DNA from 4 places in the Shewanella sp. HL-SH5 genome. Region 4 is predicted to be linked to each of the others. Evidence: predicted binding sites of a transcription regulator. Region 4 holds the regulator's gene; each other region holds the start of a gene.

Region 1 (2,209 bases), 470 kb from region 4:
TGTTTACTCATCGTGGCCTATCAGGCCCAGCAGTGCTACAAATTTCAAATTACTGGCAACCAGGTGAGGCAATTTCTATCAATTTATTACCGGGTGAGAATGCGCTAGATAAAATCGAATTCGCACTGAAACATCATCCGAAACAAAGCCTGCGAAATACCCTTAGCCAATGGCTACCGAAACGATTAGTTGAGGCCTTATTTGAAGAAGCGCAATTGGATAAAGCGTTAAATCAACTGGGTCATGGCGAGCGTGAAACGCTGGCTAGTGAGTTAAATGACTGGTCTATTGTCATGAATGGTACAGAAGGCTATCGCACTGCAGAGGTTACCTTGGGTGGTGTTGATACTAATGAGTTGTCATCAAAAACCATGCAAGCCAATAAGGTACCAGGTTTGTATTTCATTGGTGAGGTAATGGATGTAAGTGGTTGGTTAGGAGGGTTTAATTTTCAATGGGCATGGTCATCTGGCGTTGCGGCGGGGTTAGCTGTTTAAAGAGTTTTTTATGAGTTCTTTTGTCAAAATACAGAGGAACTCTGCTTTATAACTTTAGGTCGTTTTTCCTTTAATCAATCGTTTTTTTATTCATACTTTTTCTAATGCCTCTTCGTCATCTTGTTGTAACCACCTCGATTTTTCGTCGATATCCCCAATAATTTATTGGAATGCTCCTTTCCCCATAATTAATGTGAAACTCTTACCGAATTGTCGGTAATTATTGCCAATAACTGAGTTTGTTAATGATATTGAAATAAAGGATTTGAATTTATTTTCTTTACTTATTAGGCTCTTAGTTGGTTTTTTTAAGGTTGGCATGAAGTTGGCTTGGTATAAAGTAGTTAAATGATACACAAACAGTTGTTCATTAATACTAGTTTGTTTTTGTGCGTTATTGATCGTCCCATACTCAAGGAGGTTTCTTATGTTAGGTTGGACATTGATGTTTTTAGTTATTGCTATCATTGCAGGGGTGTTAGGTTTTGGTGGTATTGCTGGTACTGCTGCCGGTATTGCGAAAATAATCTTCTTTATTTTTATTGTGTTACTTGTTATCTCTTTAGTAGCAAGTGCAATACGAGGTAAAGCACCTAGGGCATAACATGATACAAGTGACGCCTTATAATTTAATACATAAACTACAAATGGAATGGCCTCATGGTCAAGGAGATCAATATGAATTTACTAAAAAAATTAAGCATGATGATTTTATTAGGATTAACAACAGTAGGCATGATCGCGTGCTCTGATAACAAAGCTGAAAATGCGGGTGAAAAAGTTGATGAGATGATGACAGACGCCGGTAATGCAGTTGAAGACGCGTGTGAAGACGTAAAGGAAGGTCTTAAAGCAGAAGACCCTAACTGTTAAAGATACTAGGCAGCGCACAATAATGCGCTGATTTCTGTTGTTTTTAAAATAGGACGCTTATATGTTAACCAAGATAAATATTAAGTATTACTACACAGGCGGGGCTTTATTAGCTGCGCTTTTGTGTGTGTTATTTAATTCACCATGGGCTAAATTTTTTATTGGTTGGTTAGCATTCTCTTTGGGTTTAGTGAGTTTTGCTTATTGGTTTAATGCTGGTGGTGTTTTTCGTAAAAAACAAAATGGTTCAATTCCTTGGTATATCAGCTGGGGATTTGTCCCTTTTCTATTGGGGTGTCAGGTTTATAATGCCTGGGCAAGAAAACACGATAAAGTACCCGCAATTCAAAAAATTGAAGATCAACTCTATTTAGCATGCCGTCTATTTCCTTCTGATATTGAATACCTTAAAACCCAAGGGGTTGATGCCATTCTAGATGTGACGGCTGAATTTGATGCATTAGATGGCACATTATTGGCTGAAGATATTGATTATTTAAATGTGCCTGTTTTAGATCATAGTGTCCCCTCGGAAGCACAACTTAATCAGGCGATAAATTGGCTAAATAACCAGGTACTTAACGGTAAAAAGGTTGTAGTACATTGTGCACTAGGCCGTGGACGGTCAGTACTCGTGCTAGCTTCTTATCTTGCTTGTCGCGATAGCAAAAGTAATTTAGAGGATGTGTTGCATTCTATTAATGAAATTCGCCATACCGCTCGTTTGAATAAATGGCAATTTACAAAAGTATCCCAAATGTACCAACAAAATCGAATTAAAATTAATAAAACACTCTATTTAATTGCTAATCCTGTATCGGGTGGTGGCAAGTGGCAAG
Region 2 (2,209 bases), 320 kb from region 4:
AGTGACTGTCATGAAAAAGGATCGCCTAAATTACGCATCTCTCGTCCATATGTCGATCGTGCATTAGGTGCAATTGGCACACCTTTTGATAAAGCGTCACGTAAAGATAAGCAATCTATGGTTTGTGCGCAGTGCCATGTAGAGTACTACTTCGAGAAAACAGCGGATAAACCAGGTTTTGTGAAGTTCCCGTGGGATATGGGAACTACTGTTGAGCAAATGGAAGTTTACTACGACAATATGGAGTTCTCTGATTGGACCCATGCTGTATCTCGAACTCCTATGCTTAAAGCACAGCATCCAGGTTATGAAACTTGGAAAGCAGGTGTGCACGGTAAAAACAACGTAACCTGTACAGATTGTCATATGCCTAAAGTGGCTAAAGCAAATGGTAAAGGTAAGTTTACCGATCACAAAGTGGGTAATCCGTTCGACCGTTTTGATGAAACCTGTGCTACCTGCCATAGCCAAAGCAAAGAGTTCATGGTTAATTTAACTAATGAACGCAAGCAAAAAGTAGGTGAACTTAAAGCCAGTGCTGAAGCACAATTAGTTAAAGCTCACTTTGAAGCAAAAGCGGCTTGGGATGCGGGTGCAACTGAAGCTGAAATGAAGCCTATCCTTATGGATATCCGTCATTCACAGTGGCGTTGGGACTATGCAACTGCATCACATGGTGTTGCGGCTCACGCAGCTGATGAAGCGTTACGTATTTTAGGCACCGCGGTTGATAAAGCGGCTAATGCACGTATTAAGCTTGCTCATCTATTGGCGGCTAAAGGTGTTAAGCAACCCATTGCTTATCCTGACACGTCGACTAAAGCAAAAGCGCAAGCAGCATTAGGCATGGACATGAAAACAATGAATGCAGAAAAAGAAGCATTCAAGAAAAATCTAGTGCCTAAATGGCAAGAAGAAGCAAAAAAACGCGAAGCGACTTATAAGTAAGTTGTTAAGCTTACTCAAGGCAACTTTGAAGAGTTAACTTGAATTAGCTAAATGCTTTAGTAAAGCCCTCGAAAGAGGGCTTTTTTTATGCGGTTTATCACTTGACTAACGCTAATCTTTTCTTCGCTCATTTCATCGTAGAGCTGCACCAATATTAAGCGGCCTAGTTTTTAGTGCACCATTATGGTGCTAAATTGTCGCTATTTTTATTGAAAATTTACTCTATTTCTTTTTAAAACATTAACTTAAAAAACTGGCCTGATGATTGAATCTGTTTTATCAACAAATATATAACAAATTCATATTTTATTAATTTTTGGAGGTCGGGATGAAACTCGTCAGCGCAATCATCAAACCATTTAAATTGGATGATGTCCGTGAAGCAATAGCTGGTATGGGCATTGAGGGTATGACAGTTACTGAGGTGAAAGGTTTTGGTCGTCAAAAAGGTCACACTGAGCTTTATCGTGGTGCTGAATATCAAGTGGATTTTTTACCTAAAGTAAAATTAGAAATAGCCACTAAAGAAGAAAACCTAGATATGTTAATTGAGGCTATTACCGCTGCAGCGCATACCGGCAAAATTGGTGACGGTAAGATTTTTGTAACTAATTTAGAACAAGCCGTGCGTATTCGTACCGGTGAAGTTGATAACGAAGCATTATAAGGGGCAATGATAATGGAAGAATTAGCAAAATTAGGACTAACTGTTAGCGAGTTACGCTTTGCATTAGATACCTTCTATTTTTTGATCTCTGGTGCATTAGTGATGTGGATGGCAGCAGGGTTTGCCATGTTGGAAGCTGGCTTAGTTCGTTCAAAAAATACCACTGAAATTTTAACTAAAAACGTATGTTTATATGCAATCGCTTGTGTAACCTACTTACTTGTTGGATATAACATCATGTATGTCGACAATACTGAAGGCGGTATTATTCCTTCGTTTGGAGCATTAATTGGTTCGCAAGCTGCTGATGCTGACCACGCACTAGAGTCTGACTTTTTCTTTCAAGTTGTATTTGTTGCTACCGCGATGTCGATTGTATCGGGTGCGGTTGCAGAACGCATGAAGTTATGGGCTTTCCTGGCATTTTCAGTGTTTATGACGACGATTATTTATCCTGTTGAAGGCTATTGGACTTGGGGCGGTGGATTTTTATCAGAAGCTGGTTTTGTTGATTTTGCGGGCAGTGGCATAGTACACATGGCGGGTGCAGCAGCGGCTGTTGCTGGTGTATTATTACTGGGTGCTCGTAAAGGC
Region 3 (2,209 bases), 1.1 Mb from region 4:
TCATTATTAGGGTAAGGTTTAAAAATAAAAACGCCACCCTAAGGTAACGTTAACGCAACTTAACATGCCAATGAAAATTGCTTACCTACTAGATTAGCAAACAATTCACATTGTTGTACTGCTATAGATCAAAGCCGTATGAATAACCTAAAACGACTTTTGCATCGTCATCTGCTAAATCTGTGTTAGAAACCATGAAAGATACTGTGCCAACATCTGTGTCAGCACTCAGTGACACGTTGTAATCAGAATAGGTTTCGCTAAATAGGTCTTTAACGACATCACCCTTTGAATAGCCATAATGAGCGCCTAAGCTGACTTTCTCTGTTAAAGGGAAGCTGGCATTAGCTTGTAAGTAACTCCAATCAGTTTCGCTGTCAGCACCAGAAACCCCAGAATCAGCATTGACCACTTTTGAATAACCTAATTCGAGCCATTTCCAACCTAATACAAATGAAACTTCACCAAAATCATAGCTGCTGTCAGCATCAGGGTAGGCGTAATATAAATAGCTTACGTCGTAAGTGAAATCTTCAGCAAACTCTCCAGCATAGCCTGCATAAAAGTCCGCTTCATAGGTTGCTGCATCACCAAAGTCGACATTTGATGCCCAAGTGCCAGCATAAAAACCAGACTCGTGTGCGTAATCAAGGCCACCCTGCAAAGCAACCGCATCATCTGTCTGGGTGACTCCGCGCCATAAGTAGTTAGACGTTGCGCCAATATTAGCGGATACTTCGGCAAAAGCTGTGCTGCTGAGTAATAGTGTGCTTGATAACGCAACTGCTTGTAATAGTGATTTTTTCATCATCTTCCCTCAAAGTTTTATTATGCATTTAACACTGTGTATGTCAGGACTTTAAAACTTCATATATCGAGACAGAGTGTTAAATGTTGGTTTATCTACTCTGAGTTAAGCGAAGGTTGTGCCAATTTTTAAATATCATATATATCAACTAATTACTAAAATTCGAACACGTTGAAAGCCTATTGGTTGCTTTGTAATGGTGCGGCATTGCACTTGGGTTGTGCAGTAAGCTGATCTGGCGATGTTGATTCGAGGATTGCCCGATTTGACAGAAATAGGGCATAAAAAAACCTCCGAAAGGAGGCTTTTAAAAATAACAGTTAACTTATTTTTAGTTAACGCTATCTTTTAACGTTTTACCAGCTTTGAACTTAGGTACAGTTGCAGCGGCAATTTGAATTTCTTTACCAGTTTGCGGGTTGCGACCAGTACGTGCAGCACGTTGTGAGGTTTCAAATGATCCAAAACCAACGATAGAAATTTTTTCGCCATTTTTCATCGCTTCAGTTACCGCTGCTTCAAATGATTTTAATGCACGGCCAGCTTCTGCTTTAGTTAGATCTGCGTTTTCAGCAATTTTTGCAATCAGTTCACTTTTGTTCATATTGATATTCTCTGCTTTCCATAGAAATGTTTTTAAAAACGTGGTTAACATGCCATAAGCGTTGACGCTTTAAAAGTATTTTGTCCGATAAAAGGGTAAAAAGACTGTGAAATACCCACTATGCTACTCTTCAAGCAGTTGATATAAGATCCGTTTGACTAAATTAGGTTCAAAAGGCTTATCACAAAGGGCATTAACCCCAGCGCTGGATACGTTACTTAAATGGGTGTCATTAGCCTCAGACGATACCATTAAAATAGGAATGTGTGACTGTTGGCTTTCATTACGAATATATTGCGTTAGCGCTAATCCATCAACACTGGGCATGTTGTAATCGGTAATCACTAAATCATACATATTATGCTGCATTAGATTAATAGCCTGCTGACCATCTTCTGCTTCAGTAATAATTTTAATCCCTAAATTACCAATGGTCCGTTTAATCACGTTACGTGCTAAACGACTATCATCAACGACCAACACTCTCAGATTATGCACATCAAAATGGCTCAAATCTAATTCGTCATTACTGATTAAATCTATGGTTGAGTTTAATGCGCGAGCCAAATGATCTGAATTGAAAGGCTTAGGTAAAATGGCAACCACACCTGACTGTCTAAAAATTTCAAGTTGCTCGCGGCGGCATTCACTCGATACCAACATAAACTGAATGTCTTGGTATTCTGGTTTTTGCTTGATATACGCGAGTAAATCCGTTGCTTCCCCGTCAGGAAAGTGTAACGCGCTAGTAATTAAGTCAGGCTTATGACGAGCTATAATCGCTTTGGCATCTTCAA
Region 4 (2,209 bases):
AATCCTAAATTTATATTGTTAGATGAGCCCTTTGCGGGTGTTGACCCTATTTCAGTGATTGATATTAAGAAAATTATTCTGCAACTCAAACACCGTGGCCTAGGCGTATTAATTACTGATCATAATGTCCGTGAAACACTTGATGTGTGTGAGCGGGCATATATTGTTAGCCAGGGGAATTTGATTGCCGAAGGCACCCCAACTGAAGTACTCAACAATCAGCAAGTTCGAGCAGTATACTTAGGCGAACAATTCAAGCTATAGTTAATCTAAATAGGATCTGAAGCACTTGCTTGGCAAAATGTTTCTGGCGACTAAGCTAATTGATCGTGTATAGGTAAAGTAAAACCATTTGTTAAAAAATTGCGACTATCACTCACTTTAATCAGTGTAGAAAGCCGAATTCTTCTAGGGATCAGCAGTAATGAAAGCTTCACTCCAACTTAAAATGGGTCAGCACCTCACTATGACCCCACAGCTGCAACAAGCTATACGTTTGCTGCAGTTATCATCTTTGGAGTTACAGCAAGAAATTCAACAAGTATTAGATTCCAATCCTTTGCTTGAAATGGAAGATGAATTTTCAGCACTTAGCAACAAAAATGATAACTCCAAAGACCTATCAGAAACTGACTTCAATGAAGTAAGCGCACCTGTAGTCGAAAAAGACACTTCAAATGTCGACACCGCAGAGTCAATGACTAAAGAGCAAATGTCTGAAGACTTGCCAATGGACACTACCTGGGATGAAGTGTACAGCGCCTCCCCAATGGCAAGCCCTGGTTCGGGTTCTGGCAGCATGCCAAATGATGACATGCCCTTCCAAGGTGAAACATCCGAAGGATTATACGAGCATTTAGAATGGCAAAAAAATCTAACCCCTTTTTCTGAAACAGACCTCGCTATTGCCACAGCCATTATTGATGCCATTGATGACACAGGTTATCTCACCCAAAGTACTGAAGATATTTTAGAAGCTATGGGCGATGATTCTGTCGAATTAGACGAAGTCGAAGCGGTACTAAAACGTATACAACATTTCGACCCTCTGGGTGTCGCCTCACGTAGCTTAAGTGAATGTTTATTGATTCAACTTGTTCAGTTTGCACCAGACACGCCCCATATTGATAATGCCAGAATGTTAATCAAAGATTATTTAGATTTGATTGCTGGACGTGATTTTCGCACACTCATGCGCAAAACTAAGCTAAAAGAAGATGAGCTGCGCGAAGCAATTGAATTAATTCAATCTTTAAATCCACGTCCTGGCACGATGATCACCCCACCGGATGATGAATATGTTATCCCAGACGTGTCAGTGACCAAAAAGAATGGCCGTTGGGTGGTTGAATTGAACCCTGATAACATGCCAAAAATAGGTATTAATCAACAATATGCCGCCATGGCAAAAAGCAGTAAGAGTTCAACAGACACTCAATTTATTCGAGGTCACTTACAAGAAGCCAAATGGTTTATCAAAAGCTTAGAAAGCCGCAGCGACACCCTGCTTAAAGTATCCAATTGTATTGTGCAATTTCAGCAAGGTTTTTTTGAGTACGGTGCTGAAGCCATGAAGCCTATGGTGTTGAATGACATAGCTGAAGCTGTCGAAATGCATGAGTCCACTATTTCGCGTGTCACCACACAAAAGTATATGCACACACCGCGCGGACTGTTCGAACTTAAGTATTTTTTCTCTAGCCATGTCAGTACTGATGATGGCGGAGAATGTTCGTCTACAGCAATTAGAGCTTTTATTAAAAAGCTGGTTGCTGCTGAAAACCAGAAAAAACCACTAAGCGACAGTAAAATGGCAGATCTTCTGGCAGAACAAGGGATTAATGTTGCACGTCGTACCATAGCGAAATACCGCGAAGCGATGATGATCCCTCCCTCAAACCAACGTAAGAGTTTATAATCTACCTAGGCAATTGGAGGATAAATATGCAAATCACCTTAACGGGTCATCATATTGAAATTACTGAATCACTAAGAGAATATGTCACAAGTAAGTTTACAAAACTTGAACGACATTTCGATCAGATCAATAATGTCCACGTAGTATTAAATGTCGAAAAGCAACAACAGATAGCTGAAGCAAAAGTCAGCTTGAATGGAGCTGAGGTATTTGCGACATCTGAACATGCTGACATGTATCACGCTATAGACGCCCTGATTGATAAACTCGATCGTCAGGTCATTAAACACA

What was found. The regulator sigma-54, encoded in region 4, starts transcription at its own class of promoters, with help from an activator protein. The targets are predictions, from matches to a motif close to GTTGGCACGNNNNTNGNNT.
Region 1: a site for sigma-54 is predicted at 811-829, ahead of ACRWQM_RS17870 (DUF1328 domain-containing protein). Genes of this name have one in related genera too.
Region 2: a site for sigma-54 is predicted at 1,201-1,219, ahead of ACRWQM_RS14345 (P-II family nitrogen regulator). Genes of this name have one in related genera too.
Region 3: a site for sigma-54 is predicted at 916-934, ahead of ACRWQM_RS02330 (TorF family putative porin). Genes of this name have one in related genera too.

Annotation. Positions count from the first base shown of each region.
Region 1 covers NZ_CP195038.1:4,070,542-4,072,750, reverse strand. Annotated here, with positions in the region: gene ACRWQM_RS17875 (NAD(P)/FAD-dependent oxidoreductase) at 1-497, shown strand, start outside; gene ACRWQM_RS17870 (DUF1328 domain-containing protein) at 925-1,101, shown strand; gene ACRWQM_RS17865 (hypothetical protein) at 1,176-1,370, shown strand; gene ACRWQM_RS17860 (diacylglycerol kinase family protein) at 1,432-2,209, shown strand, end outside.
Region 2 covers NZ_CP195038.1:3,287,740-3,289,948, reverse strand. Annotated here, with positions in the region: gene nrfA (ammonia-forming nitrite reductase cytochrome c552 subunit) at 1-948, shown strand, start outside; gene ACRWQM_RS14345 (P-II family nitrogen regulator) at 1,277-1,615, shown strand; gene ACRWQM_RS14340 (ammonium transporter) at 1,628-2,209, shown strand, end outside.
Region 3 covers NZ_CP195038.1:564,771-566,979, forward strand. Annotated here, with positions in the region: gene ACRWQM_RS02330 (TorF family putative porin) at 122-808, opposite strand; gene ACRWQM_RS02335 (HU family DNA-binding protein) at 1,140-1,412, opposite strand; gene ACRWQM_RS02340 (response regulator) at 1,536-2,209, opposite strand, start outside.
Region 4 covers NZ_CP195038.1:3,605,161-3,607,369, forward strand. Annotated here, with positions in the region: gene lptB (LPS export ABC transporter ATP-binding protein) at 1-264, shown strand, start outside; gene ACRWQM_RS15735 (RNA polymerase factor sigma-54) at 425-1,918, shown strand; gene hpf (ribosome hibernation promoting factor) at 1,945-2,209, shown strand, end outside.